Regions from separate parts of the Streptomyces sp. NPDC022552 genome, predicted to be linked through region 1. Evidence: riboswitches for the same ligand, from Rfam matches in the RefSeq annotation. Region 1 holds a riboswitch; each other region holds the start of a gene.

What was found. Region 1 has a riboswitch for cobalamin ahead of ACZ3OF_RS13220 (energy-coupling factor ABC transporter permease). Riboswitches for the same ligand answer to the same signal wherever they lie in the genome.
Region 2: another riboswitch for cobalamin. It lies ahead of ACZ3OF_RS26505 (ABC transporter substrate-binding protein); the one in region 1 lies ahead of ACZ3OF_RS13220 (energy-coupling factor ABC transporter permease).
Region 3: another riboswitch for cobalamin. It lies ahead of ACZ3OF_RS06800 (prenyltransferase/squalene oxidase repeat-containing protein); the one in region 1 lies ahead of ACZ3OF_RS13220 (energy-coupling factor ABC transporter permease).
Region 4: another riboswitch for cobalamin. It lies ahead of metE (5-methyltetrahydropteroyltriglutamate--homocysteine S-methyltransferase); the one in region 1 lies ahead of ACZ3OF_RS13220 (energy-coupling factor ABC transporter permease).

The regions. Positions count from the first base shown of each region.
Region 1 is NZ_JBVHGJ010000004.1:28,747-35,830, reverse strand. Features, by position in the region: gene ACZ3OF_RS13245 (PadR family transcriptional regulator) at 1-345, opposite strand, end outside; gene ACZ3OF_RS13240 (NADPH-dependent 2,4-dienoyl-CoA reductase) at 378-2,399, opposite strand; gene ACZ3OF_RS13235 (ATP-binding cassette domain-containing protein) at 2,571-3,410, opposite strand; gene cbiQ (cobalt ECF transporter T component CbiQ) at 3,407-4,156, opposite strand; gene ACZ3OF_RS13225 (energy-coupling factor ABC transporter substrate-binding protein) at 4,163-4,504, opposite strand; gene ACZ3OF_RS13220 (energy-coupling factor ABC transporter permease) at 4,504-5,202, opposite strand; cobalamin riboswitch at 5,232-5,427, opposite strand; gene dhaM (dihydroxyacetone kinase phosphoryl donor subunit DhaM) at 5,542-5,964, opposite strand; gene dhaL (dihydroxyacetone kinase subunit DhaL) at 5,961-6,575, opposite strand; gene dhaK (dihydroxyacetone kinase subunit DhaK) at 6,582-7,084, opposite strand, start outside.
Region 2 is NZ_JBVHGJ010000011.1:179,946-187,029, reverse strand. Features, by position in the region: gene clpS (ATP-dependent Clp protease adapter ClpS) at 1-132, shown strand, start outside; gene ACZ3OF_RS26520 (DUF2017 domain-containing protein) at 132-716, shown strand; gene ACZ3OF_RS26515 (amino acid permease) at 1,047-2,498, shown strand; gene ACZ3OF_RS26510 (M67 family metallopeptidase) at 2,575-3,003, shown strand; adenosylcobalamin (AdoCbl) riboswitch at 3,011-3,160, shown strand; gene ACZ3OF_RS26505 (ABC transporter substrate-binding protein) at 3,169-4,143, shown strand; gene ACZ3OF_RS26500 (FecCD family ABC transporter permease) at 4,140-5,306, shown strand; gene ACZ3OF_RS26495 (ABC transporter ATP-binding protein) at 5,303-6,088, shown strand; gene ACZ3OF_RS26490 (putative leader peptide) at 6,133-6,231, shown strand; gene ACZ3OF_RS26485 (MoaD/ThiS family protein) at 6,332-6,610, shown strand; gene ACZ3OF_RS26480 (PLP-dependent cysteine synthase family protein) at 6,616-7,084, shown strand, end outside.
Region 3 is NZ_JBVHGJ010000002.1:417,118-424,201, reverse strand. Features, by position in the region: gene ACZ3OF_RS06810 (aldehyde dehydrogenase) at 1-1,012, opposite strand, end outside; gene ACZ3OF_RS06805 (MBL fold metallo-hydrolase) at 1,514-2,548, shown strand; cobalamin riboswitch at 2,603-2,769, shown strand; gene ACZ3OF_RS06800 (prenyltransferase/squalene oxidase repeat-containing protein) at 2,832-4,082, shown strand; gene ACZ3OF_RS06795 (SCO2322 family protein) at 4,121-4,762, shown strand; gene ACZ3OF_RS06790 (energy-coupling factor transporter transmembrane component T) at 4,759-5,856, shown strand; gene ACZ3OF_RS06785 (ABC transporter ATP-binding protein) at 5,853-7,084, shown strand, end outside.
Region 4 is NZ_JBVHGJ010000010.1:306,330-313,413, reverse strand. Features, by position in the region: gene metE (5-methyltetrahydropteroyltriglutamate--homocysteine S-methyltransferase) at 1-2,027, opposite strand, end outside; cobalamin riboswitch at 2,188-2,404, opposite strand; gene ACZ3OF_RS25665 (hypothetical protein) at 2,516-4,057, opposite strand; gene ACZ3OF_RS25660 (hypothetical protein) at 4,054-6,051, opposite strand; gene ACZ3OF_RS25655 (flavodoxin family protein) at 6,475-7,084, shown strand, end outside.

The DNA.
Region 1 (7,084 bases):
CAGCTCCTCCCGCATGCCCGGCGCGCCGACGACCGCCGCCGCCCGCATCCGCAGCAGGAGGGCGGAGCGCATCGGTTTGGGATCCTCGCTGCGGGCGACCCACTCGGCCAACTCGGCGCGCCCCTCGGGCAGTACCTCGTACTCCTTCTTCTGTCCCCGCGCCGGCACCGGAGCGGGCAGGGCACGGATGTGCCCCGCCTGCTCCAGCTTGCCCAGCTCGCGATAGATCTGCTGGTGCGTGGCCGACCAGAAGTAGCCGATCGACCGGTCGAAGCGGCGCGTCAGCTCGAGGCCGGAGGACGGCTTCTCGAGCAGCGCCGTGAGGATCGCGTGCGGGAGGGACATGCACGCATCCTAGGTTCGGGGCACCGGGACGATCACAGGGTGGCCGCCAGCCGTGTGCCCTGGTCGATGGCGCGCTTGGCGTCCAGCTCCGCGGCCACGTCGGCGCCGCCGATGAGGTGCGCCGTGCGGCCCGCCGCGATCAGCTCCTCGTACAGACCGCGGCGCGGCTCCTGGCCGGTGCAGAGGACGACGGTGTCGACGGGGACCGTCTGCGGCTCGCCGTCGACGGTGATGTGCAGGCCGTCGTCGTCGATCCGCTCGTACGTCGCGCCCGCGACCATGGTGACCCCGCGGTGCTTCATCTCGGCGCGGTGGATCCAGCCGGTGGTCTTGCCGAGGCCCGCGCCGACCTTGGTGGTCTTGCGCTGGAGGAGATGCACCTGGCGCGGCGGCCGCGGCCGCTCGGGCGCGCGCAGACCGCCGCGCGTCTCGTACGAGGTGTCCACGCCCCACTGCTTGAAGTACGTCTCGGGGTCCTGGCTCGCGCCCTCGCCGCCGTCGGTGAGGAACTCCGCGACGTCGAAGCCGATGCCGCCCGCGCCGACGATCGCGACGCGCTCGCCGACCGGAGCGCCGTCGCGCAGGACGTCCAGGTAGCTGACGACGCTCGGGTGGTCGACGCCCTCGATCTCCGGGGTGCGCGGGGTGACTCCGGTGGCGACGACGACCTCGTCGAAACCGTCCAGGTCACCGGCCGTGACCGGGGTGTTGAGCCGGACCTCGACACCGCGCTCGGCGAGCTGGGTGCGGAAGTACCGCAGCGTCTCGTCGAACTCCTCCTTGCCCGGAACCCGCTTGGCGATGTTCAGCTGGCCGCCGATCTCGCCCGCCGCGTCGAACAGGGTGACGGAGTGGCCGCGTTCGGCTGCCGAGACGGAGAACGCGAGTCCGGCCGGGCCCGCGCCGACGACGGCGAGCCGCTTGGCGAGCCGGGTGGGGGAGAGGACGAGTTCGGTCTCGTGGCAGGCGCGCGGGTTCACCAGGCAGGAGGTGATCTTCAGGCTGAAGGTGTGGTCCAGGCACGCCTGGTTGCAGCCGATGCAGGTGTTGATCGTGTCGGCGCGGTCCGCGGCGGCCTTGGCCACGAACTCCGGGTCGGCGAGGAAGGGGCGGGCCATGGAGACGATGTCGGCGCGGCCCTCGGCGAGGATCTGCTCGGCGACCTCGGGGGTGTTGATGCGGTTGCTGGTGACGAGGGGGATGCTCACCGAGCCCATCAGCTTCTTGGTGACCCAGGTGTACGCGCCGCGCGGGACGGAGGTCGCGATGGTGGGGATGCGGGCCTCGTGCCAGCCGATGCCGGTGTTGATGATCGTCGCGCCGGCGGCCTCGATCTCCTTCGCGAGGGAGACGACCTCCTCCAGCGTCGAACCGCCCGGGACCAGGTCCAGCATCGAGAGGCGGTAGATGACGATGAAGTCCTCGCCGACCCGCTCGCGGATCCGGCGGACGATCTCCAGCGGGAAGCGGACCCGGTTCTCGTAGCTGCCGCCCCAGCGGTCGGTGCGGTGGTTGGTGGCCGCCGCGATGAACTCGTTGATGAGGTAGCCCTCGGAGCCCATGACCTCGACGCCGTCGTACCCGGCGGCCTTGGCCAGCTCGGCGCAGCGGGCGTAGTCCTCGACGGTCTGCTCGACCTCGGCGTCGGTCAGCTCGTTCGGTACGAAGGGGCTGATCGGCGCCTGGATCGCGCTGGGTGCGACGAGCGCGGGGTGGTAGGCGTACCGGCCGAAGTGGAGGATCTGCATCGCGATGCGCCCGCCCTCGCCGTGCACGGCGTCGGTGATGAGCTTGTGCTCGGCCACCTCGTCCTCGGTGCTGAGCTTGGCGCCGCCGTCCCAGGGGCGACCGGCCTCGTTGGGCGCGATACCGCCGGTCACGATGAGTCCGACCCCGCCGCGGGCGCGCTCGGCGTAGAAGGCGGCCATGCGCTCGAAGCCGTTCTCGGTCTCTTCGAGGCCGACGTGCATGGAACCCATGAGCACCCGGTTGGGCAGGGTGGTGAACCCGAGGTCGAGCGGGCTCAGCAGGTGCGGGTAGGGGGTCGAGCTCATGGGGCGCCTCCTCGCGCAGTGTCGTCATGACTGTTGTAGACGAGCCGAGGACCCTTGTGCAACAAGTTGCATAAGGGTGGGGGAGTGATCTGCGCGACGTTGCGACGCGCCACGGCCCCCGGCGGGGGTCCGCCGGGGGCCGTGGTGGGCGCGGGAATCACCGCGGCCGCATCAGGGTGTCGTGACCCAGCTGTCCAGGTCCTCCGCGGTGCGCGGGCCCTCCGCGTCCGGGGCGAGCAGGCCGTGCGTGCGCAGCAGCCGCGTCACGGCCATGCCCCAGGGGCGGCGCAGCCGCGCCGCCGCGAGCAGCGCGTCGTCGGCGAGCAGCTCCTCGATGGGGCCCGTCCGCAGCCCCGCCGGGGACAGGACGGCGGCCTCGTCCGCCCAGCGCAGCGCCAGGTCGACGTCGTGGGTCGCCATGACGACCGTCGTGCCCGACTCCCGCAGCCGGCCGAGCACCTCCAGGAGCCGCTCCTGTCCGTGCGGGTCGAGCCCGGCCGTGGGCTCGTCCATGATGAGGACCCGGGGACGCATCGCCACGGCACCCGCGATCGCGGCCCGCTTCCGCTGTCCGTACGAGAGCAGATGCGTCGGCCGGTCCTCCAGCGCGACGATGTCCAGCGCCTCCAGCGCCTCGCGGACCCGGAGCCGTACCTCCTCCTCCGGCAGCCCCAGATTCATGGGGCCGAACGACACGTCCTGCCCCACCGACGCGGCGAAGAGCTGGTCGTCCGGGTCCTGGACGACCAGCTGCACCGTCGTACGCAGCCGGGTCAGCCCCTTCCGGTCGTACGACACGTCCTCGCCGTCCAGCCGGAGCGCGCCGCTCCCGCAGCGCAGGCCCCCGCTCAGCAGCCGCAGCATCGTCGTCTTGCCGCCGCCGTTGCGGCCGAGGAGCGCCATCGCACGGCCCTCCGGCACGGCGAAGTCGATGCCGTCCAGGACGACGGGCCCGTCCTCGTACGCGAACGTGGCCTTCACCAGTTCCACGACAGGTGGCGCAGGACTCACGGCAGGGACCTTTCCAGTACGAGAGTGAGGGCGACGAGACCGGCGAGCAGGCCGACCGTCGACGCGAGGAAGCGGCCCGAGACCGCGGCCTCCGGCACCAGGACCCGCAGCGTCCCGTCGTAACCCCGACCGGCCAGGCCCGTCTGCAGCCGCTGCGCCCGGTCGAAGGCGCGGACGAACGCCGTGGCGCCCAGCCCGGCCAGTGAACGCCAGGTCGCCGCGCGCGTGGTCAGCCCCAGCCGGGCCGCCTGCGCCTGTCGGATCTTGGATATCGCGTCCAGAAGAAGAAAACTGATCCGGTACATCACCAGGGCGACGTCCACCACGGGCGCCGGAACCCCGGCCCGCACCAGCCGGGGCAGTACATCGGAGACGGGTGTCGTGAAGGCGAACAGCAGCACGCCCAGCGACGCCGACGAGGTCCGCAGCAACAACTCGCCCGCGTGGACGGGACCGTCGTGCGCGAACGCCACCAGGCCTCGGTCCCCGCCCACCTCGAAGAGCAGCGGGATCGCCCCCGTCACACAGAAGCCCAACGGGATGCGGAAGGCGCGCCACAGCTGACGCCCCGGCACCCCCGCCGGCCCGAGGAGGACGGCCAGGGTGGCCGCCGCGACCAGGACGGCACCGGGCCACGGCGGCAGGCACACCGCGCAGAGCGTCAAGCCGAAGCCGAGCACGGCTTTCTCGCACGGGTGACGGCGGCGCCAGCGACTGCTGTGCGCCGCCGCGTCGATCGGCAGCACCGGCGCCTACTCGCCGACGGACGCCGACCGCAGCGCCTTCGCATCGGCGCGGGCCTCGCCCTGCTTGCGGCCCTTGTGCAGACCGAAGTAGTAGGCGAGTACTCCGGCGCCGATGGCGGCCTGCAGGGCGAAGAGCGCCGACTCGATCTCACCGGAAGCGGGCTCGTACAGCGGGGAGAACCACGGCTCGTAGTCGGGGTCGATCTCCGTGATCGCCGTCTCGGCCTCGGCGTCGGCGCCGGTGAACGGCTCCTCCTTGTGGTCGCCGAGCCCCAGGACGAGCGGGAGCACGGCGAGCGCCGCGACGACGAGCAGCAGCAGCGTGTTGATCTTCGCGTTCCGGCTCATCAGGCGCTCGCCTCCGCGTTCTCGTTCTTCTTCCGGGACGGGAGCAGGACTCCGAGGCGCGTCAGGTCCGCCTTGCTGGACTGCGTGAGCAGCCGCATGACGAGGACCGTCAGCAGACCCTCACTGACGGCGAGCGGAAGCTGCGTGACGGCGAAGATCCCGCCGAACTTGGCCAGCGCGCCCAGCACACCACTGCCCGGGTCCGGGAAGGCCAGCGCGAGCTGGACACTGGTCACGCAGTACGTCGACAGGTCGGCGACGAACGCCCCGAAGAACACGCTCACCATGAGCGGAACGTCGAAGCGGCGCAGCAGCCAGTACGTACCGAAACCGGCCCACGGCCCGACGATCGCCATCGAGAAGACGTTGGCGCCGAGCGTGGTGAGCCCGCCGTGGGCGAGCAGCAGCGCCTGGAACAGCAGCGTGATCGTGCCCAGGACCGCCATCACGGGCGGGCGGAACAGGATGGCGCCCAGTCCCGTACCGGTCGGGTGCGAGCAACTGCCCGTCACCGACGGAATCTTCAGGGCGGACAGAACGAACGTGAACGCACCGGAGGCACCGAGCAGCAGGGTGGACTCGGGGTTGGCCTTGACCTCACGGGTCAGGGCGCGGACACCGTGGACGACAAAGGGTGCGGACGCGACGCCCCAGGCGGCCGCGTGCACAGGGGGCAGATACCCCTCGGCTATATGCATGGTTGGGAGACCCTCTCCAGCACCTCGTGGATGGACAACGCACCCTGGCCGGTCTCCTGGCTGACGGGTCATGCCGCCGCGGCTCCGCCTTCCCACACCGCCGCGGTCTCCCGCGGCGGTCCAGTGGCTTCCCCGGAGGGATGGAGCCGGACTTCCCGATCACAGTGGCGAGGGCCGCACCGGTACTGCACCGGTTTCCCGTACACCAAGGCGCTGTGACATTAGTGGGTTGACCAGGTACATCACAACACGGGTGCTGCCGGGGACGGTGTGTGACGGATCTCCCGCGCGCCCCACGCACCCCTGTCGGCCCCCTGCGCGCGCCTCCCGCGCCCCGCCTCACACCTTGCGGTACGTGTACGCCTCCGAGGCCGCCGCCACCACCGCGTCCAGGTCCCCTCCGGCGCTCGCCGTGACGAGGGCGGCGACGGCGCCCTCGACGAACGGGGCGTCAACGAGGCGCGAGCCTTCCGGCAGCTCGTCCTCCTCGGCGAGGAGCGCCTTGACGGTCAGGACGGCGCTGCCGAGGTCGACGAGGAGGGCCACTCCGGCGCCCCCGTCCACCGACTTCGCCGCCTCGACGATCCGCTCGGAGCTCGTGCCGAGACCCCCGTCGGGGGTGCCCCCGGCCGCGGCGACGGGAGCGGTCGGCCCGCCGCCCGCGAGGCCCCGGGCCAGCGCGGCGACACCGTCGGCCACGGCCGCGCTGTGCGAGACCAGCACGATGCCCACCGTGCCCACGATGCCCACCTGACCGGTCACGCGGCAGCCACCTCCGCGAGGGCGGCGATCAGCAGGGCCGACGAGGTGGCCCCGGGATCCTGATGCCCGATGGAACGTTCGCCCAGATAGCTCGCCCTGCCCTTGCGCGCCTGGAGGGGTACGGTCGCGAGGGCGCCGCGCTCGGCCGCGTCCCGGGCGGCGGCGAAGGAGTCGCCGAGCGCCTCGGCCGCCGGAACGAGCGCGTCCAGCATGGTCTTGTCCCCGACCTGGGCACCGCCGAGCTGCCCGACGGCGGCGACCCCGGCGGCCAGGGCCACGGCCAGGTCCTCCCGCGTCACCGAAGGGGCATCCCCGAGCGCCTTGCCGGTCCGCCGCAGCAGCGTCCCGTACAGCGGTCCGGACGCGCCCCCGACCGTGGAGATCAACTGCCGCCCCGCGGCGACGAGTACGGCCCCCGGCGTCTCCGGCGGCTCCTTCTCCAGCACGTCCGCCACCGCGGCGAACCCGCGCTTCAGGTTGGCCCCGTGGTCCGCGTCGCCGATCGCCGAGTCGAGCTCGGTGAGACGCTCGGCCTCACGGTCGACGGCGGCCGCGGCCGTGGTCAGCCAACGATGGACGAACACGGCGTCGCACGCGCTCACTTCGGGCATGCCCTCTCACCGGCCCCAGCGCAGCGCGGGCGTCTGCACGGGCGCGTCCCAGAGCCGCAGCAGCTCCTCGTCGGCCTCGCAGAGCGTCACCGAACAGCCGGCCATGTCGAGCGAGGTCACATAGTTGCCGACCAGCGTACGGGCGACCGGCACCCCGCGCTCGGTCAGCACGCGCTGCACCTCGGCGTTGAACCCGTACAGTTCGAGCAGCGGCGTCGCGCCCATCCCGTTCACGAGGGCGAGGACCGGTCCGGACGGCCGCAGGTCCTCCAGTACGGCCTCGACGGCGACGTCCGCGATCTCCCCCGAGGTCATCATGGGCCGCCGCTCGCGCCCCGGCTCCCCGTGGATACCGATGCCCAACTCCAGCTCCCCCTCCGGGAGTTCGAAGGTGGGGCTGCCCTTCGCCGGCGTGGTGCAGGCGCTCAGCGCCACACCGAAACTCCGCGACCGCTCGTTCACCCGGCGCGCGAGGGCCTCCACCCGCTCCAGCGGCGCGCCCCCCTCGG
Region 2 (7,084 bases), on a different contig from region 1:
AAGCTGATGCTCGACGTGCACAACAAGGGCCGCGCGGTGGTCTCCAGTGGGACGCGCGAGGAGATGGAGCGGGACGTGCAGGCGATGCACGGCTACGGGCTGTGGGCGACCCTCACCCAGGACCGCGGCTGATGGCCGGACGGTTCGAGGCCCTGCCCGGCGGTGGCGCCGCCGTCGCGCTCGACGAGGTCGAGATCTCCATCCTGCGCTCCCTCGCCGTCCAGCTCGTGGAGCTGATCGGCCCGGGTGACGAGCCCGTGGAGGGCGAGGACCCCCTCGCCGCGCTCTTTGCCGAGGGCCCGAGCGAGGCCCCCAGCGACCCCGCACTCAAACGACTCTTCCCCGACGCGTACGGGGACGAGGACGAGGAGCTGCGCGCGGCCGCCGCCGACTTCCGCCGCTACACCGAGAACGACCTGCGCGCCCGCAAGCGCCAGGACGCCCTCGCGGTGATCCGCAGCCTCGACGGGCTCAGTGCGACCGGCGACGACGAGGTGGTCCTCAAGCTCACCGCCGACGAGTCCCGGGCCTGGCTCGGCGCGCTCAACGACCTGCGGCTGACCATCGGGACCCGTCTTGAGGTCACTGACGAGGACGAGAGCGGGGAGCTGTACCGGCTGCCCGACTCCGACCCGCGCAAGCCGATGGTGATGGCGTACCTCTGGCTGGGCGCCCTTCAGGAGTCACTCGTCGAGACGCTGATGTCCGGGGAGTGATGTCCCGCGGCCCGATACCGGCCGGTAGGGCGTCGTTCGCTCAGCGGACACTCAAATCCGGATAACGAATACGTCACCAAACTGTTCTTACTGGTCCTCTTGAGTGGCTTTTACCCCCTTTTTCATGTGGTCTGCGCCACATTTGCCCTCCTCGATCACTGTTTCCCCCGTGATAAATCTTCACGACCACCCGGGGACGCCACCCCTGTTCCCGGGGGCGCTTTGACCGGCTGACCGCCGGTAGCACTCCATCCATATCCGGGGGGATCAGGACCTGATCCGCAGCCAGACGCAGTCGGCGCGGAACAGCATGGAGAAAGGCGCACCACCATGACCTCAGTGCAGGTCGACAAGCAGCACGACGGCAGTGAGGCCGCGGACTCCGCCGACGGCGAGGGTTATCACCGGGCACTCGGCGCCCGCCAGATCCAGATGATCGCGATCGGCGGCGCCATCGGCACGGGCCTCTTCCTGGGCGCGGGCAAGGGCATCTCCAAGGCGGGGCCCAGCCTGATCCTCGCGTACGCCATCGCGGGCCTCGTCATCTTCTTCATCATGCGGGCGCTCGGCGAGCTCCTCATGTACCGGCCCGTGTCCGGCTCCTTCTCGGAGTACGCACGGGAGTTCATCGGCCCCTTCGCGGGCTTCGTGACCGGCTGGACGTACTGGCTCTTCTGGGTCGTCACCGGCATCACCGAAGTGACCGCCGCGTCCGAGTACATGCAGTACTGGACCAAGAACACCGACGGCATCCTCGATCAGCCGCAATGGGTCTTCGCCCTGATCTTCACGGTCGTCCTGTTCCTCGCGAACCTGATCTCCGTCAAGCTCTTCGGCGAGCTCGAGTTCTGGTTCTCGATGGTCAAGGTCACCGCGATCGTCGGCATGATCCTCATCTGTGCCGGCATCCTCACCATCGGCTTCTCCGACGCCGGTGACACCGCCTCGATGACCCTGCTCTGGTCCGAGGGCGGCTTCTTCCCCAAGGGCATCGGCTCCACCCTGATGACCCTGCAGATGGTCATGTTCGCCTTCCTCGCCGTCGAGCTGGTCGGCGTCACGGCGGGCGAGTCCAAGGACCCGAAGACCGTCCTGCCCAAGGCCATCAACACCGTGCCGTGGCGTATCGCCGTCTTCTACGTCGGCGCGCTGATCATGATCCTGTCGGTCGTCCCGTGGACCCACTTCCAGCCGGGCGTCTCCCCGTTCGTCGCGGCCTTCGAGAAGATGGGCCTCGGCGTCGGCGCCGCGATCGTGAACTTCGTCGTCCTGACGGCCGCGCTCTCCTCCTGCAACTCGGGCATGTACTCCACCGGCCGCATGCTGCGCGACCTCGCGCTCAACGGCCAGGGCCCGAAGTTCTTCACCAAGCTCACCAAGAACGGTCTGCCGCTGGTCGGCACGTCCTTCTCCGCCGGGCTGATGATGGTCGGCGTCTGGATCAACTACCAGTGGCCCGGCGACGCGTTCAACTACGTCGTCTCCTTCGCCACCATCTCCGGCATGTGGGCCTGGATCATGATCCTGGTCTGCCAGGTCCGCTTCCGCCTCAAGGCCGACCGCGGCGAGCTGCCCCAGTCGTCCTTCAAGGCGCCGGGCGGCATCTGGTGCAGCCTCTTCGCCCTCGCCTTCATCGGCATGGTCATCGTGCTGATGGGCATCGACAAGGACGCGCGGATCTCGCTCTACTGCGCGCCGCTGTGGGGCCTCGTCCTCGCGGTCGCCTACCTGGTCCTGAAGTCCCGCAACCCGGAGGGCGCGGCCTTCGCCAAGCGCTCGTAACCCGGTCTGTCCAGCATTCGGGCCGTCCCGTACCACTCCTCGGTACGGGACGGCCCCTTTGCTTATCCTGTCCGACATGCTGACCATCACCCGGGCCCTGTACGACCAGATCGTGGAGCACTCCCGCGCGGACCACCCCGACGAGGCCTGCGGCGTGGTCGCGGGTCCTGTCGGCAGCGGCCGCCCGGAGCGGTTCATCCCGATGCTGAACGCCGCGCGCTCGCCCACGTTCTACGAGTTCGACTCCGCCGACCTCCTGAAGCTCTACCGCGAGATGGACGACCGGGACGAGGAGCCCGTGATCATCTACCACTCGCACACCGCCACCGAGGCCTACCCGTCCCGTACCGACATCTCGTACGCCAACGAGCCCGGCGCGCACTACGTCCTGGTCTCCACCGCCGACACCGACGGCGCGGGCCCCTTCCAGTTCCGCTCCTACACGATCGTCGAGGGCGTCGTGACCGAGGAGGACGTGAAGGTCGTCGAGGAGTACGACGTCTGAGACACTGACGCGACCATCAGGGCGGCAGGACCCAGGAAGCCGGTGCGAATCCGGCACGGTCCCGCCACTGTGTCCGGCCCCTCCGGGGCCGGAAGCCAGGAACTGACCTGCCGCCTCTCACCACCGACTGGGGACGTGGAAATCCCCGGAGGAGGCTCGTCCGCCATGACCTGGCGCCGCCGTACCCTGCTGCCCGCCGCCGCCCTCGTCCCGCTGCTCGCCGCCTGCGCGGCACCCGCGGAGAAGGGCGCCCCCGCCGCCAAGGCCGCACCGGGGTTCCCGTACACCGTCGCCAACTGCGGTGTGAAGACGACGTACCAGGCCCCGCCGCAGCGGGCCGTCACCATGAACCAGCACGTCACCGAGGTCATGCTCGCCCTCGGCCTGGAGAAGTCCCTCGTCGGCACGGCCTACCTCGACGACCGGATCCTCCCCGCGTACAAGAAGGCGTACGACGCGGTGCCGGTGCTCGCGAAGGAGTACCCCTCCAAGGAGGCCCTGCTCGCCGCGAACCCCGACTTCGTCTACGGCGGTTACTCCAGCGCCTTCGACGCCAAGGCCGGACGGAGCCGGGACGACCTGAAGGCCGCGGGGGTCGACAGCCGCCTCAACATGGAGTACTGCCCCTCCGGCTCCTCCTCCCTCGCCGACCTCTACCGGGAGGTCGACGAGGTGGCCCGGACCTTCGGCGTCCCCGACCGCGGCACACGCTGGACGGCCGAGGCGAGGAAGACGGTCGCGGCGACCGAGAAGAAGGTGGACGGGGTCGCCCCCGTCTCGGTCTTCGTCTACGACAGCGGCGACAAGACGGCGTTCACCGCCGGAGGCAAGGGCATCGGCAACGAGCTCATCACCCGGGCGGGGGGACGGAACGTCTTCGCCGACCTCGACAAGCCCTTCGGCGACGCGACGTGGGAGCAGGTCGTCGCCCGCAAGCCGGACGTGATCGTCATCTACGACTACGGCTCCACGACCGTGGAACAGAAGAAGAAGCGCCTCCTGGAGGACCCGGCCCTCAAGGACGTCCCGGCGGTCAAGAACCGCCGCTTCGCCGTGCTGCCGCTCTCCGACGCGGTCCTCGGCGTCCGCGTCCCGGCGGCGATCGAGAAGCTCGCGACCCAGCTCCACCCGACCCGATGACGGCCACCCCGCTCCCGGACACCGGAGCGGAACCGGGCGCGACACCGAAGAGAGCGGCCGCGCCCGGTCCGGCTCCCGGGGACCCGGCCCCGGCGGTTCCGGCTCCGGCGGTTCCAGCCCCGGTCGCCACGACGGCCGGCGGGCGGGCCGGGTCCGGGCGGTACCTGCTCGTTCTCGGCGGACTCGTCGTCGCCCTCGCGGTCGCCGTCGTCGCCGGGGTCGCCCTCGGGTCCGTGCGGATCCCCGTGGGCGACGTCGTCGAGATCCTCACCGGACGCGCCGCCCCCTCCCCGTACCGCACGATCGTGTTCGACGTCCGGCTCCCGCGCGTGCTCCTCGGCGCGATCGTCGGCGCCGGGCTCGCCGTCGTCGGCGCCGTCCTCCAGGCCCTGGTCCGCAACCGGCTCGCCGACCCCTTCCTCCTCGGGATCTCCTCCGGCGCGTCCACCGGTGCCGTCCTCGTCCTGGTCCTCGGCATCGGCGGCGGGATCACGACCACCGTCGCCATGCCCGCGGGAGCCTTCGCCGGCGCCCTGCTCGCCCTGGTCCTCGTCTACACGCTCGCCCGCCACGGCTCCACGATGACCGGCTCCCGGCTCGTCCTCGCCGGTGTCGCCGTCTCGTACATCCTCGCCGCGCTGACCACCCTGCTCCTCGTCCTCGCGGGCCGCCCCGAACACTTCCAGGAGGCGATGTTCTGGTCCCTCGGCGGCCTCGGCAGCGCCCGCTGGGACGTGCTCGCCCTGCCCGCCGCCGTCCTCGTCCTCGGCGTCGCCGCCCTGCTCATCCTCGCCCGCCCCCTCGACCTGCTCCTCGTCGGCGAGGAGGGCGCGACCGTCCTCGGCCTCGACACCGCCCGCTTCCGCGCCGCCGTCTTCGTCCTGGCCTCCCTCGTCACCGCCGTCATGGTCTCCGTCAGCGGAGCCGTCGGCTTCGTCGGCCTGATGGTCCCGCACGCCGCCCGGATGGCCGTCGGCGCGCCGCACCGCCGCCTCCTGCCGGTCGCCGCGCTCGGCGGCGCGCTCGCCCTGGTCCTGGCCGACCTCGCCGCCCGTACCGTCGCCGCGCCCCAGGACATCCCCGTCGGCGTCCTCACCGCCCTGACCGGCGGCCCGTTCTTCCTCTGGCTCATGCGCCGCCGCGCGGAAGGGAGCCCGGTATGACCGAACTGCGCCTCCAGGGACTCTCGTACGGGACACGGCTGCGCGACGCCGACCTCACCGCCCGTCCCGGCGAGACCGTCGGGCTCGTCGGCCCCAACGGCAGCGGCAAGACCACTCTCCTGCGCTGCGTCTACGGCACCCTCACCCCCACCTCGGGCCGCGCCCTCCTCGACGGCGACGACCTGGCCGCCCTCGGCCCCAAGGCGCGCGCCCGCCGGATCGCGACCGTCCCCCAGGACGGCGCCACCGAGTTCGAGCTGACCGTCCGCGAACTCGTCGCCCTCGGCCGCTCCCCGCACAAGCGCTTCTGGGAGGGCGACGACGCCTCCGACCGGACCCGCGCCGACGCCGCCCTCGCCCGCGTCGGCATCGCCGAGCTGGCCGACCGGCCGTACCCCACCCTCTCCGGCGGCGAACGCCAGCGCGCCCTCGTCGCCCGCGCCCTCGTCCAGGAGCCGGCGCTGCTCGTCCTGGACGAGCCCACCAACCACCTCGACATCCGCTACCAGCTCGAAGTCCTGCGCCTCGTACGCGACTTGGGCACCACCAACCTGCTCGCGCTGCACGACCTCAACCTCGCCGCCGCCTACTGCGACCGCCTCTACGTCCTGGAGCGCGGCCGCGTGGTCGCCGAAGGCGCGCCCGCGGACGTTCTGACGCCGACGCTGTTCAGGGCGGTGTACGGGGTGGAAGCCGAGGTCATCCCGCATCCGAGGACCGGTACGCCGACCGTCTTCTACCTGCCGGGTCCGCCAGTCGAGCGCGAACCGTCCGTCATGTGAGATCACATTCCGAAACCCGGACCGGGAATCGATACGATGACCGCATGGTTTCCCACGACGTGAGCGAAGTGACGACGCCGGGCAGCGCGCTGCTCGTGGCGCGGCTGCACGTCGACCTGTGCCGTTTCGCCAGCGCGATGTGAGCGGGTGTGCCCGCGGCGCACCCCAGCACCACCCCGCGCGGGGGCCGACAGCCGCGCGCCTTCCACGCCACTCCCGACTCCCGAAACAGGAGCCCACGCCATGGCCATCGAGGTCCGCATCCCGACCATCCTCCGCACCTACACCGACGGCGAGAAGGCCGTCCAGGGCAGCGGTGCGACGCTCGCCGAGCTCTTCGCCGACCTGGAGACGCGCCACGCCGGAATCGAGGCCCGCATCGTGGACAACGGCCAGCTGCGCCGCTTCGTCAACGTGTACCTCAACGACGAGGACGTCCGCTTCCTCGACGGCATCGACACCAAGCTCACCGACGGCGACAACGTCACGATCCTGCCGGCCGTGGCCGGCGGCATGGTCTGATCCACATGCGTTACGACTCCCCGCTCGCGGCGGTCGGCAACACGCCCCTGGTCCGCCTGCCCCGGCTCTCCCCGTCGGACGACGTCCGCATCTGGGCCAAGCTGGAGGACCGCAACCCCACCGGCTCGGTCAAGGACCGCCCCGCGCTCCACATGATCGAGCAGGCCGAGAAGGACGGCCGGCTCACCCCCGGCTGCACCATCCTGGAGCCGACCAGCGGCAACACCGGGATCTCGCTGGCGATGGCGGCGAAGCTCAAGGGCTACCGCATGGTCTGCGTCATGCCGGAGAACACCAGCGAGGAGCGTCGCCAGCTGCTCGCCATGTGGGGCGCCGAGATCATCTCGTCCCCCGCCGCCGGCGGGTCGAACACGGCCGTACGGGTCGCCAAGGAGATCGCCACGGAGAACCCCTCCTGGGTGATGCTCTACCAGTACGGCAACCCGGACAACGCGGGCGCCCACTACGCCACCA
Region 3 (7,084 bases), on a different contig from region 1:
AGCGCTGCCGCTGCCGCTGGGCGACCAGCGGGCCGACCTGTGTGGCCGGGTCGAGCGGGTCGCCGACGACCAGCGCGCCCGCGGCGGCGGCGAACGCCTCGGCGATCTCGTCGTACCGGCTGCGCGGGGCGAGGATGCGGGTCTGGGCGACGCAGGCCTGGCCGTTGTTCATCCAGGCCGCGGGGACGATCCCGGCGACGGCGGTGGCCACGTCGGCGTCGGGCAGGATGACGGCCGCGGACTTGCCACCGAGTTCGAGGGTGACGCGGGTGAGGTTGCGGGAGGCGACCTCCATCACGCGCTTTCCGGCGGCGACCGACCCGGTGAAGGAGACCTTGTCGACGCCCGGGTGGCCGACGAGGTACTCGCTGACCTCGCGGTCGGCGGGCAGGATGGACAGGACGCCTTCGGGGAGGCCCGCCTCGGTGGCGATCTCGGCGAGGATGTACGAGTCGAGCGGCGACTCGGGCGAGGGCTTGAGGACCACCGTGCAGCCGGCGAGCAGCGCGGGCCCGAGCTTGGCGGCGGCGGTGAACTGCGGGACGTTCCACGGCACGACCGCCGCGACGACACCGACCGGCTCGCGCCGCACCAGGATCGGCCCGAGGACGCCCGCGCGCCTGCTCTCGTACGGGAAGTCACGGGCGATGGTGATCGCCGCGTCCCAGACCATCATGGCGCCGAGGGCCTGGGCGAGAACGCTCCAGGAGTACGGGGAGCCGTTCTGGGAGCTGATCGAGCGGGCGATCTCCTCGTGGCGTACGGCGATGGCGTCCTTGATCCGCCCGACGACGGCGATCCGCTCCTCGAGCGTCATCCTGGGCCAGGGCCCGTGGTCGAAGGCCTCGCGCGCGGCGGCGACGGCCCGGTCGACATCCTCCCGGGAGGCGTGCGGCACACGACCGATGACCTCCTCGGTGTGCGGCGAGATCACCTCGATGACATCCCCGCCGGCCGGATCGGTCAACGCCCCGCCGATGTACAGCTTTCCGTGCTCCACAAGCTCGGTCATGGCCGACTGCCTCCCGGAACCCGCACTGTTTCTGACTGTGTATCAGAACTGATATCAGTTCTAGTTATAGGGGGCAATGGCCAGGACGAGACAGGCCCCCACCAGCCGCTTTGCTGCTGGTGGGGCCTGCGTCACACCGCCTGGGCCGTCTCGGGGCCGTCAGTCGTTCCGGCGGCCCGCCGATCCCTGTCGCCGACGGCCTTCCGAGTACGGCTCTCGCTGCTCGGCATGAGGTGCGTGTACACCCGCAGCGCGAAGCCCGGATCGGCGTGCCCGACGAAACCACACAGCGCCGTGATGTGTTCGCCGGTCCCGAGCGGCCCAGGCCGCACCCTGCGCTGACGACTCCACCCTCCACCACCGCGAGCCCGAGGGCCTGGCGGTCTACCGCACGGCCGCGCGCCCGACAAGGCACCGCACGCCACCCTGACGGACCGTCAGTTCTCGTTATAGTGGGCCCGGTCGAGCAATCGCCCTGCCGTCGCGGAGAGATGAGGGCCCATGAGCCAGGTGACCGAGCACGGCGGAGGCGTCTGGTCGCTCCGGGTACCCATTCCGGACAACCCCCTCGGGCACACCCTCGTCCACGTCCTCGACACCGACCGCGGGCCCGTGCTGATCGACACCGGTTGGGACGATCCGGCGTCCTGGAACGAACTGGCCGACGGACTGACCGCGTTGGGGACCTCCGTACGGGACGTGCACGGGGTCGTCATCACGCACCACCACCCCGACCACCACGGGCTCTCGGGTCAGGTCCGCGAGGCGTCCGGCGCGTGGATCGCGATGCACGCCGCCGACACCGCCGTCGTCCGCCGCACCCGCGAGTCCGAACCCGGCACCTGGCTCGACTACCTCGCCCGCAAGCTGGCCGCCGTCGGCGCCCCCGAGGAGCACACCGCCCCGCTCCGCGCGACCCGCGCGGGCCGCGCGAGCACCCTGCCCGGACTGCGCTCCGCGCTCCCCGACCGCGAGATCGTCCCCGGCGAGCTGCTCGATCTCGCGGGCCGCCGGCTGCGCGCGGTCTGGACCCCCGGACACACCCCCGGCCATGTCTGCCTCCACCTGGAGGAGGAGCACCCCGCCGGACTCCCGGGCCACGGCCGGCTCTTCTCCGGCGACCACCTGCTCCCCGGGATCTCCCCGCACATCGGTCTCTACGAGGACCCGGACGACGAAACCGCCACCGACCCCCTGGGCGACTACCTGGACTCACTGGAGCGGATCGGGCGGCTCGGCGTCGCCGAGGTGCTCCCGGCCCATCAGTACGCCTTCACCGACGCCGCCGGCCGGGTACGGGAGCTGCTCGACCACCACGAGGAGCGGCTGACCGGACTCCTGCGCCTCCTCGCGGCGCCGCTCACCCCCTGGCAGCTCGCCGAGCGCATGGAGTGGAACCGCCCCTGGGACCAGATCCCGTACGGCTCCCGCACCATCGCGGTCAGCGAGGCGGAGGCCCACGTGCGCCGCCTCGTGAAACTGGGCCGCGCGGAGGCCGCCCCGGGCACCGACCCCGTGGCGTACGTGGCGGTGTGAGGCCCCGGCCGCCCCCGGCCCGGGCGGAGGTGTGAGGCGCCTCGCACCCGCCGGTCGGGCGGTGTACGGGCCGGTAGAGTGTGCGAGTCGTCCTCACACCCGTACGGGGGGAAGCCGGTGCAAATCCGGCACTGACCCGCAACCGTGACCGCCCTCGCCCGCCGTGGACGGAAGCCGGAATGCCCCGCCCGGGACGTGACCGCCGGCACCGTCGAGGAATACGGAGCCGAGCCTGGTGCCTCAGCGTGCCGGTGCCCGGCCGCAGGAGAGGGCCACAGCTCGCATGATCACCGTCCGTCGCGGCGCCGCCGCGTTCGCCGCCGCAGCGGTGCTCTGCACCGGCGTCGCCCCCGTCGCATCCGCCGCGCCCTCCCCGTCCGCGACCCCCGCGCCCGTGATCCCCGCCGGGCTCTACGGCACGAAGGACCCGACGTACGACGGCGTGTGGCGCCAGTCGCTCGCCTTCATCGCCCAGACGACCAGCGGTGTGCAGCCCGCCGACGAGGCCGTGTCCTGGCTCCGGAAGCAGCAGTGCGACAGCGGCGCCTTCGCGTCGTACCGCCCGGACCCCGCCAAGCCCTGCGACACGGCCACCATGCTGGACACCAACGCCACCGCCGTCGCCGTCCAGGCACTCACCGGCGCCAAGCGCCTGAGCACCGAACCCGAGCCCCTGGCCAAGGCGGCCGCGGCCGGCGCGGCCTGGCTGAAGGGTGTGCAGAACAAGGACGGCGGCTGGGGCTACAACCCCGGCGGCCCCAGCGACGCCAACTCCACCTCGATCGTCATCAGCGCGCTCACCGCGCTCGGCGAGAAGCCCGGCGCGGTGAAGTCCGTCGAGGGCAGGACCCCGTACGACGCCCTGCTCGGCCTCGCCCTGCCCTGCTCCGCCAAGGAAGGTGCGGGCGCCTTCGCGTACCAGCCCGACAAGGACGGCAAGCTTCTCGCGAACGCCGACGCCACCGCCGCCGCCACGCTCGCCGGGCTCGGCAAGGGCATCACCGCGCGGGGCGTGGAGCCCCAGCAGAGCCCGGTCTGCACGGACCTGGCGAAGCCGACGATGGACCGGGCCGCGCTCAACGGCGCCTCCTACCTGGCCGCCGCGCTGGCGAAGACCGGCCACCTGAACACCCCGCCGATGCCCGGCGCCACCGACCCGACCGAGCTGCCCGACCACGGCAACACCGCCGACGCCGTCGTCGCGCTCGCCGCGACCGGTGCCACGAAGGAGGCCTCCGGCGCGCTGACCTGGCTCCAGAAGAACTCCGCCGCCTGGGCGAAGGAGAGCGGTCCCGCCGCGTACGCGCAGCTGATCCTCGCCGCGAAGGCGATGCACGTCGACCCGCGCGCCTTCGGCTCGACGGACCTCCTCGAGGAGCTGGCCGCCACCGGGCCCGCGCCGAAGGCCTCGCCGTCCGCCGCGCCCGAGGCGAGCGACGACGACTCCGGCTCCTTCGACGTGTGGTGGATCATCGGCATCGGCATGGTCGTCGGCGTCGGCATCGGCTTCCTGGTGAGCGGGCGCAAGAAGTGAGGGCCGGGCTCCTCGGCGCAGCGGCCGGCGTCGCCCTGATGCTGGCCGCCGCCGCTCCCGCCGAGGCCGTCGGCTACCGGTACTGGTCGTCCTGGGAGAGCGACGGCGGGGGGACCTGGGCGTACGCGACGCAGGGCCCGGCGACCGCCCGGCCGTCCGACGGCGAGGCCGTCGGCTTCCGCTTCGCGGTCAGCAAGGACAGCAGCGACGCCGCCCGGCCCACCGCCGCCCCCGACTTCGCGGGCGTCTGCGCCGGTACGGAGGAGAAGGCCGGCACCAAGCGGGTGGCGGTCGTCGTGGACTTCGGCACCCCGCAGGACGCCCCGCCGGGCGAGGCTCCGCCCCAGCCGCCGGTGAAGACCGGCTGCGCCCAGGTCCGCGAGGACGCGACGAGCGCGGAGGCGCTGGCCGCGGTGGCGAAGCCGCTGCGGTACGACAGCGCGGCGCTGCTGTGCGGGATCGCCGGCTACCCGGCGAAGGGCTGCGGCGAGCAGGTGGCGGAGACGAACCCTCCGTCCGGGGAGAGCCGGCCCGACGGCGACCTCACGGTGACGGCCACCCAGGCGCCGGAGGGCAAGGGTGAGGACGACGGCGGCCCCTCCGTCGGGATCGTCGTGGGCGGAGCCGCGGTGCTCGTGCTCGGGGGCGCCGCGGTCTGGAAGGCCCGCCGACGCGCATGATCCGTGCCCCCGAGGCGAGCCGCTCCAACGCCCTGCACGCGGGCGCCTGGTGGCTCTGGGCGCTCGGCCTCGCCGTCGCCGCCTCCCGCACCACCAACCCGCTGCTCCTCGGCCTGATCGTCGCGGTCGCCGGCTATGTCGTCGCGGCCCGCCGCACGGACGCCCCGTGGGCCCGCTCCTACGGGGCTTTCGTGAAGCTGGGCCTGTTCGTGGTGGCGCTGCGGGTGGTGTTCTCGGTGCTGCTCGGTTCGGCGATCCCGGGGACGTACGAGCTGTTCACGCTGCCCGAGGTGCCGATTCCGGACTGGGCACAAGGGGTGCGGATCGGGGGCCGGGTGACGGCGGAGCAAGTGGTCTTCGCCGTGTACGACGGTGCCAAGCTGGCGACCCTGCTGATCTGCGTGGGCGCGGCGAACGCGCTCGCCAATCCGGCGCGGCTGCTCAAGTCGCTGCCGGGCGCGCTGTACGAGGCGGGGGTCGCCGTCGTGGTGGCGATGACCTTCGCGCCGAACATGGTGGCCGACGTCGTGCGGCTGCGGACGGCCCGGCGGCTGCGGGGGCGGCCGACGGGCGGGGTGCGGGCGGTGCTCCAGATCGGGCTGCCGGTCCTGGAGGGCGCGCTGGAGCGTTCCATCGCGGTGGCGGCCTCGATGGACGCCCGGGGGTACGGCCGTACGGCGCAGGTGCCGCCGGCGGTGCGCCGGACGACGAACGTCCTGACGCTGGGCGGCCTGCTCGGGGTGTGCGCCGGATCGTACGGACTGCTCGCGGCGCAGGGCGCGGGGTACGGGCTGCCGCTGGTCGTCGCCGGTCTCGTCGCGGCCATGGCCGGACTCCGGCTCGGCGGCCGCCGGGCGGTACGGAGCCGGTACCGGCCGGACGCGTGGGGGGTGCGGGCCTGGCTGGTCGCCGGTTCGGGCGTGGCGGTGGCGGCGCTGATGATCTGGGCGAACGTGTACGCCTACGAGGCGCTGCACCCGGGCGTCGTACCGCTCGTCGCGCCGGAGCTTCCGGTGTGGCCCGCACTGTCGATCCTGGTGGGCCTGTTGCCCGCGTTCGTGGCCCCCGTGCCCGCCTCCAAGGAGTCTTCGTGATCCGGTTCGAGAACGTCTCGGTGACGTACGGCGCGGGCGAGCCGACGCTCCGGGACCTGGACCTGACGGTCCCCGAGGGCGAACTGGTCCTGCTGGTGGGCCCGTCGGGCGTGGGCAAGTCGACGCTGCTCGGGGCGGTCTCGGGGCTCGTGCCGCACTTCACGGGCGGCACGCTGAAGGGCCGCGTGACGGTGGCGGGCCGGGACACCCGTACGCACATGCCGCGCGAGCTGGCGGACGTGGTGGGCACGGTCGGCCAGGACCCGCCGGCGCACTTCGTCACGGACACGGTCGAGGACGAGCTGGCGTACGGGATGGAGTCCCTGGGCCTGGCTCCTGCGGTGATGCGGCGGCGGGTCGAGGAGACCCTGGACCTGCTCGGGCTCGCGGAGCTGCGCGACCGTCCGATCGCGACGCTCTCGGGCGGGCAGCAGCAGCGGGTGGCGATCGGTTCGGTGCTGACCCCGCACCCGAAGGTCCTCGTCCTCGACGAGCCGACGTCCGCTCTGGACCCGGCGGCGGCGGAGGACGTCCTGGCGGTCCTGCAGCGCCTTGTCCACGACCTCGGCACGACGGTCCTGATGGCGGAGCACCGCCTGGAGCGGGTGGTCCAGTACGCGGACCAGGTCCTGCTGCTTCCGGACGGGGTCATGGGCCCGCCCGCCGAGATCATGGCGGTCTCCCCGGTCCACCCCCCGGTGGTGGCACTGGGCCGCCTGGCGGGCTGGAGCCCGCTCCCCCTGACGGTCCGGGACGCCCGCCGCGCGGCGGGCCCGGTACGGGCCCACCTGGAAGGCCGGACTCCGGACGGGGGCCTCCGCCCCGAGGCCTCGGCGCCTTCGTCACCTGCGACCCCGGGCGCGTCACCTGCCACCCCCGGCGCCCAGCCGCCCGCCGGCCCCCGGCAGCAGGGTTCCGGGGAGGGGAGGGGTGGGGGAATCTCCCTGTTCCGACGGCGCCCGCGCCCCCAGCCCGACGTACCCACGCCCGCCCCCCACCGCCTCGTCGACGTCCGTGCCCTCGGCGTCCGCCGCGGCCGGGTCGAGGCGCTGCGGCGCGTGGACCTCCAGGTCGGCTCGGGCGAGACCGTCGCGCTCATGGGACGCAACGGCGCCGGCAAGTCCACGCTGCTCAACGCGCTCGTCGGCATCGTCCCGCCCACCTCCGGCACCGCTCTCGTCGCGGGCCACGCCCCGCACCGCACCGACCCCCGCGAGATGATCCGCCA
Region 4 (7,084 bases), on a different contig from region 1:
ACGTCGGCGTCGAGGTCGTCGATCGCCTGGACGATGTCGCCGAACTCCGCGTAGCACATGTGCGTGTGGATCTGGGTGTCCGGCCGTACGCCGGCGGTGGTGAGCCGGAAGGCCTCCGTCGCCCACGCCAGATAGGCGGCGTGGTCGGCGGCCCGCAGCGGCAGGGTCTCGCGAAGGGCCGGTTCGTCGACCTGGATGACGGACACGCCTGCCGCTTCGAGGTCCTCGACCTCGTCGCGCAGGGCGAGCGCCACCTGCCGCGCCGTCTCGCAGAGCGGCTGGTCGTCCCGTACGAAGGACCAGGCGAGCATGGTGACCGGGCCGGTCAGCATGCCCTTGACCGGCTTCGTGGTCTGCGACCGGGCGTACGTCGTCCAGCGCACCGTCATCGGCTCGGGGCGGGAGATGTCCCCGGCCAGAACCGGGGGCCGGACGTAACGGGTGCCGTACGACTGCACCCAGCCGTGCTGGGTGGCGAGGTAGCCGGTCAGCTGCTCCGCGAAGTACTGCACCATGTCGTTGCGCTCGGCCTCGCCGTGCACCAGCACGTCGATCCCCGCCTTCTCCTGGAAGGCGAGGACCTCGCGGATCTCGTCCTTGATCCGCTCCTCGTACCCGGTGGCGTCGATCCGGCCGGCCCGCAGCTCGGCCCGAGCGGTACGCAACTCGGCCGTCTGCGGGAACGACCCGATGGTCGTCGTCGGCAGCAGGGGAAGGCGCAGATGGGCGCGCTGCGCGGCGGCTCGCTCCGGGTACGGCTGCGAGCGACGCCCGTCGGCGTCGGTGACGGCGGCGGTACGGGCCCGCACGGCGGGATCGCTGGTCAGGGCGGACCCGGCCCGCGAGGCCAGGTCGGCGCGGTTCGCCGCGAGTTCGGCCGCGACGGCGTCCGTGCCCTGCCCGAGTCCTCGTGCCAGCACGGCGATCTCCGCCGTCTTCTGGCGGGCGAAGGCGAGCCAGCGGGCGACCTGCGGATCGAGGTCCCGTTCGGCGGTGGCGTCCAGCGGTACGTGCAGCAGGGAGCAGGAGGCGGCGACGTCCACCTGGTCGGCGAGGCCGAGGAGCGTGCCGAGAACGGCCAGGGACTTCTTGAGGTCGTTGATCCAGATGTTGCGGCCGTCGACGACGCCCGCGACCAGGCGCCTGCCGGGCAGGCCGCCGACGGAGGCGAGGTCGGCGAGGTTTGCGGCGCCCGACTCGGTGAAGTCGAGGGCCAGTCCGTCGACCGGAGTCTTGGCCAGGACGCCCAGCGCGTCGCCGAGCCGCCCGAAGTAGGAGGCGACGAGCAGCTTCGGCCGGTCGGTGGCGGTGCCCAGGTCGCGGTAGGCGCGGGCGGCGGCGTTCAGCTCGGCCGGGGTGCGGTCCTGGACCAGCGCGGGCTCGTCGAGCTGGACCCACTCGGCGCCGGCCTCGCGGAGGTCGGCGAGCACCTCGGCGTACACCGGCAGCAGGCGGTCCAGCAGAGTCAGCGGTGCGAAGTCCGCGGCCACGCCCGGCGCGGGTTTGGCCAGCAGCAGGTACGTGACGGGACCCACCAGGACCGGGCGGGCGGTGTGACCGAGCGCCAGGGCCTCCTTCAGCTCGGCGACCTGCTTGCCCGAGTCGGCGGAGAATACGGTGTCAGGCCCGAGTTCCGGGACCAGGTAGTGGTAGTTCGTGTCGAACCACTTGGTCATCTCCAGCGGGGCGACGTCCTGGGTGCCCCGGGCCATCGCGAAGTAGCCGTCCAGCGCGTCGGCCTCGACGGCGGCGCGGTGCCGCTCGGGGACGGCGCCCACCATGACGGTGGTGTCGAGGACATGGTCGTAGTACGAGAAGTCACCGGTCGGCACCTCGTGGATGCCGGCATCGGCCAGGTGCCGCCAGTTCGAACGGCGGAGGCCGGCCGCGGTCTCCCGGAGGGCGTCGACGCCGACGCGGCCCCTCCAGTAGCCCTCGACGGCCTTCTTCAGTTCGCGGTGCTGCCCCTGCCGGGGATAGCCGTACACGGTGGCTCGTGCTGCCGCGGCTGCGGACTTCGGTGTCACGGAACTCTCCTTCGCGAGATGTGTCCTTGAACGCCCCGGTGACGGGACGCGGACGCGAAGGAACGCACGACCGGGCGGACCACGTCGCGGTCGTGCCGCACGTGCCGCTCGAGATACGCCGACCCGCCCACGAGGTCACCGGGATCACCGCACGCGAACGATCGCGTACGGGCAACGGGCAGGTCTTCGGACTCGCGGGCACGTCTGCCGAGGCAGACACCTACTGGCCGTCGCTTCCCAGACCCGTACGGGCCCAGTGCGTATGACGGCGGTCGTTCCCGCTCACCGCTGCGGGGCAGTCCCGGATTCCCACCGGGTTCCCTCTTACGACGCATCCCGCCTGGTGGACGGGGCGAACCAGCTGCAAGGGCCACCTTAGGCGGACGGACGGCGAAACCGCACACCCCTGCCCGCATTCCGGAACGTTCCGCAACGCGCCGGGCCGCCTCTCCTCCCGCATCCCGGCGCGGTGCGGCGGCCCGGCCGGGTCAGCCGCGGCTCGCGGTGCAGTCCGACGGGGTGGGGCGGCCGGTCGGCCAGGCGAGGCCGACGAAGCGGATGCGGCCGGGTGCGTCGGGCGCGAGTTCCACCACGGAGACCGCCTTGTTGTACGGGTTGCCGTAGTTGTCCAGGCAGATCCAGCCGCTGGCGCCGTCGACCTTGCCCATCCCGTGCAGCCGCAGCCACGAGTCGCTGATACGGCTCAGGGTGGGGATCACCGGGTCCGCGTCGTCGCGCATCCGGATGGCGGTGACCGCGGTGAGACCGGCGTCGTAGAACGTGATCGTCCGCGAGTCGGTGAGCTCCACCGGGCCGATGTCTCCGACCTCCTTGCTGGTCGCCAGCTCGGCCAGGGTGCGGAAGGCGGCCGCGGAGCCGCCCGTGGCGGGCGCCTTGGGGCCGCTCCAGGCGTCGGGGTGGGCGACGGCGGCGTACTGGAGCGTCACACCCTTGCGGAAGGCGGTCCAGTCGAGGAGCTTGTCCGAGGAGAGGGTGGAGGCCCCGGAGCCGGTGATGATCGTGTACTTCTTCTCGGTGCAGCCCCGGTTGCCCAGTTCGTTGACGAACTGCCTTAGCTGGACGGGCCGTCCGGCGAAGTAGATGACCTTGGCCGCCGAGGTGCAGATGGTGTCGACCATCTGGTCGAAGGCGTTGGCGGTCGTGCCCTCCTCGTGGAACTCCTCGGGCGCGCGGTACTGCTCGGGCGCGCGGGGCGATCCGGCGGTCCGCTCGGCGAAGGCCCGCTTGAGCGCGTCGACGTAGTTGTCGCCGGTGCGGATGTCCTCGACGACCAGGGTGTGCTTGGGGTCGATGCCCTCGTTGAAGTGGGACAGGGCCCTGGCCTGGTCGGTGGTGGTGGGGACGACCCGGGCGAGGCCCGGGTACGCGTCGGGCCTCTGGGCGCTGTTGCCCGAGTCGTCGGCCGTGATGGGACCGCCGACGACGGGAATGCCGCGCTCACGGGTGAGATAGCCGATGGCGGCCTGGGTGGTGGCGGTGGAGACGTCGAAGCCGATCACGGCCCGGAGGTTGTCGGTCGTCGACTCCGACATGGTGCCGAGCTGTTCGGCGACGGGCCGCCAATGCGCGTGACTGCGACCGGGGTTGGCGAGCAGTAGCCGTATCGCCGGCTTCTTGCTGTTGGAGTCGTGGTTGGCGCGGTACTGAGCCAGGTAGGCGCCCTGCACCTCGTGGAGCGTCTTCTGCTGCTCGAAGGCCTGCGCCGGCGCCATCGGCAGCATCACGGCGACGGAGACGTGCGGTTCGCCCTTGATCCGGTCGTTCTCCGCCTTGATCCGCGCGCTGACCTCCCTGAGGTTGTCCGCGAAGACGAAACTGCCGTCGGTGACGCCCGTGCACTCCCGGGAGCCCTCGGGGCCTCGTTCCTCGATGCCCTTGCCGCAGGCCGGATCCGGCCCGAGGACGACGATGCCGGCCCATACGGCGGCGCCGAGCACGGCCAGGGCGACGACGAGGGCGGCCGCCTTGGTGAGCGGTCCGCCGGGGAGTCTTGCGATGAACGACGTCATGACGCGGCACCTTCCTGGACGGGCAGGTCGGGAGCCTGTACTCCGGCCCGCAGACGGGCAGGCCAGGCGGCGGACGCCTCGCGGTAGGCGGCGTGCGCGGCCTTGTTGCCGTACAGCGTCTCCAGCGCGATGCGGACGGTGGTCAGCGCGTCCTCGCGCGGCGCGAGGGTGAGCGGATCGGAGAGCCGCCACAGCAGCGGCACCAGGGAGGCGATCGCGTCGTGGTGCGGTCCGGAAAGATCGCTGCGGCAGGCGGTGCACGACAGGAAGGGGCTGCCGGCCGGGGGCTCGTAGCCCTCGCGCGGGTGGGGCGCCGAGCAGACGAGATTGAGCGTGGTCAGCCATGCGCCGGGCGGGGCGACGGTGAACCGGTGGTGCAGGACGCCGACCACCTCGTCGACCCGGCCCAGCGCCATCGTGTGGTGCAGATACGTGTCGCCGCGCGGGTCGCACAGGGAGCGCAGCCGGAGCTGGGTGTCGCGCCAGCGCTCGTGGGAGACGGTGGCGGCGAACCGGTGCCGCAGCAGCAGATCGAGGGCACGGTCGCCGTCGAGAAAGGAACGGGTCCGGTACTCGTCGGCCTCACGCACCCGTACGGCGACCAGCTCCTCGGAGTGGTCCTCGGGATGGGAGTACGTCCACAGCCCGCGCCGGGTGCCCGCGTCGGCCGCGGCGGAGAGCAGCACCAGGCGCTCGCGTAACACCGGATCGGGCAGCAGCTTCGCGAGGAGCGCGGGCGCGGCGGCGTCGAGGAGTTCCCCGCCTCGTATCGTGCCCACCTCCTCGACGCGGCGCACGGCCGCGTCCGCCAGGGTGCGGGCGCCGGCCGCGCGGCCGCCGCTGTAGCGGGCGACGACGCGGGGGAGATGGTCGGGGTAGTCGACGGAGCTGAGCATCTCCGCGATGTGGGCCGGTTCGATGTCGGGGATGCTCAGGACCAGCGGCCGCGCCGACGGAACGGCGTCACCGCCGACCTCGCTCAGCGGCGGGTGCGCGTGTCCCCTGCCGAGCAGCGTGGCGAGCGCCACGGGCCGGGTCGGGGCCTTGCCCGGCGCCTCGCCGTGTGCGGGGTTTCCGGCGTCTAGCAGGTCGAGGAAGACCCGTCCGACGTCGGTGTGGGCGTTGTCCAGAAGCAGCAGCGGGCGTGGCTTCCTGTTGAGCCTGCGCAGGGCGCCGTAGTTGGCGTCGATGTCGTCGAGGAGCGCGGCGACGAGGTGCTCCTCGGCGGCGCGTCTGCGGTCGTCGAGCCGGCGGAAGCCACGGACGAACTGGAAGAGCCGCTGCAGCGAGTCGCCCTGATAGCCCTGGGAGCGGTGCAGCCGGGCGCCCCACCAGGCGAGCGCGCCCTTGTCCGGCTCGCTCCGCACGAGCTGCGCCCGGGCGGTGTCGAGGACGATCCCGGCGATGGTGTCGAGGCCGGGGACGGCGGACAGGACCAGCGGGAGGTTGTCCGTGACGACGTCGAACCAGCGGCCGAGGCTCTCCCTGCGGCGCCGTACGTCGGGGTCCTCGGCGGTGATGAGGGTACGCAGATCGGCCTCCGCCCGGCGCAGATCGGGCGGCCGTACGTCGGTCTCGTCACTGTTCAGCGGGCGCCAGGCGGTGACGACGAGGAGGCCGAGCGACAGCCGCGGGAAGGCCATCGGCTTTCCGAAGTGCCGTACGTCCAGGCCGAGTTTGTACGCGAGGAGGTACAACAGGTGCGTGATGCGGGAGGCGTTGGGTACGTCGTCGTCACCGTCGGCCACGCCGGGCTCGCCGAAACCCGCTGCCCCGAGGTCGACCCGGGCGAGCGGCACCCGGCCGTTGTACGCGTCATGGACGGCGCCGAGGAGGGCGGTCTTGCCGCTGCCCCGTCCGCCGACGATCCGTACGACGGGCGCGCCCCGGGGATAGGCGAAGGGGACGAGGTACCCGTCCTTGTGATGCAGCCCCACCAGTCGCGGGACGAACCCCTCCTGCAGGGCCTGCTGACCGTACAACCTCCCGCCCATGGCGCTACCGCCTCCCCCTGTCAGCCGCGCGTCAAGAGATCAACTGGTCGTGCACAAAGGGAACTTACCCGAGATGCGCCTGTTCGGCAGTGGGGTTGTGGGCGACCAGTGGGGGGAATCGGCGCACGGCGCGAGCGTGCCGCCGCGGCGTCCGGTTCCGGGTGCCGGGGCGACGCCGGTGCCGACATCCCGCCGGTCGTTTCCCGGGTGCTCTCCGGCTCGGTGGCTCCTCATGGGCCGCGCCGACCCGACGCGCGTCACAGAGGCGCCACGCCGTACGGAGGCGCGCAGAACGGGTCGCCGCCGCGCGGGCCACGTACGTCCGGCTACCCGCTTCGGCCGCTTTGATGCGGACGAGCGCGAACGTGCGAAGACGCCGGTCCGGGAGCGGTAAGTGCCGGCCCGCTGGGTAGCCGCCGCCGTATGGAAGCCAACGAGACCACCCCGCTGAGCGCCGTCGCGCTCGTCTGCACCCTGTCCCCGTCCCCGGCGCCGTCCAGCTCACAGCTGCTGGCCGAGCAGACCATGGCCGCGCTCGCCGGGCACGGGGTCATCGGAAAGGTGATCCGCATCGCCGACCACGACGTCAAGCCGGGCGTGCAGGTGGACATGGGCGACGGTGACGCGTGGCGGGACATCCGGCGCGCCGTGATGAACGCGGACATCCTCATCCTGTCGACGCCGATCTGGCTCGGCCACCCCTCCAGCATCGCCCAGCGCGTCCAGGAACGGCTCGACGCCGAGCTCGGGGAGAGCGACGACGAGGGCCGCATGCTCACCTACGGCAAGGTCGCCGGTGTCTGCGTGGTCGGCAACGAGGACGGCGCCCACAAGGTCGCTGCCGATCTCTTCCAGGGCCTGAACGACGTCGGATTCACCCTCCCCGCGAACGCGGTCACCTACTGGGTCGGCGAGGCCATGCAGGGCACCGACTACCAGGACCTCGACAAGGTCCCCGAGAAGACGGCGGCCACCACCGCCACCCTGGCGGCCAACGCCGCGCACCTCGCTCGCCGCCTCAAGGGCGCGGAGT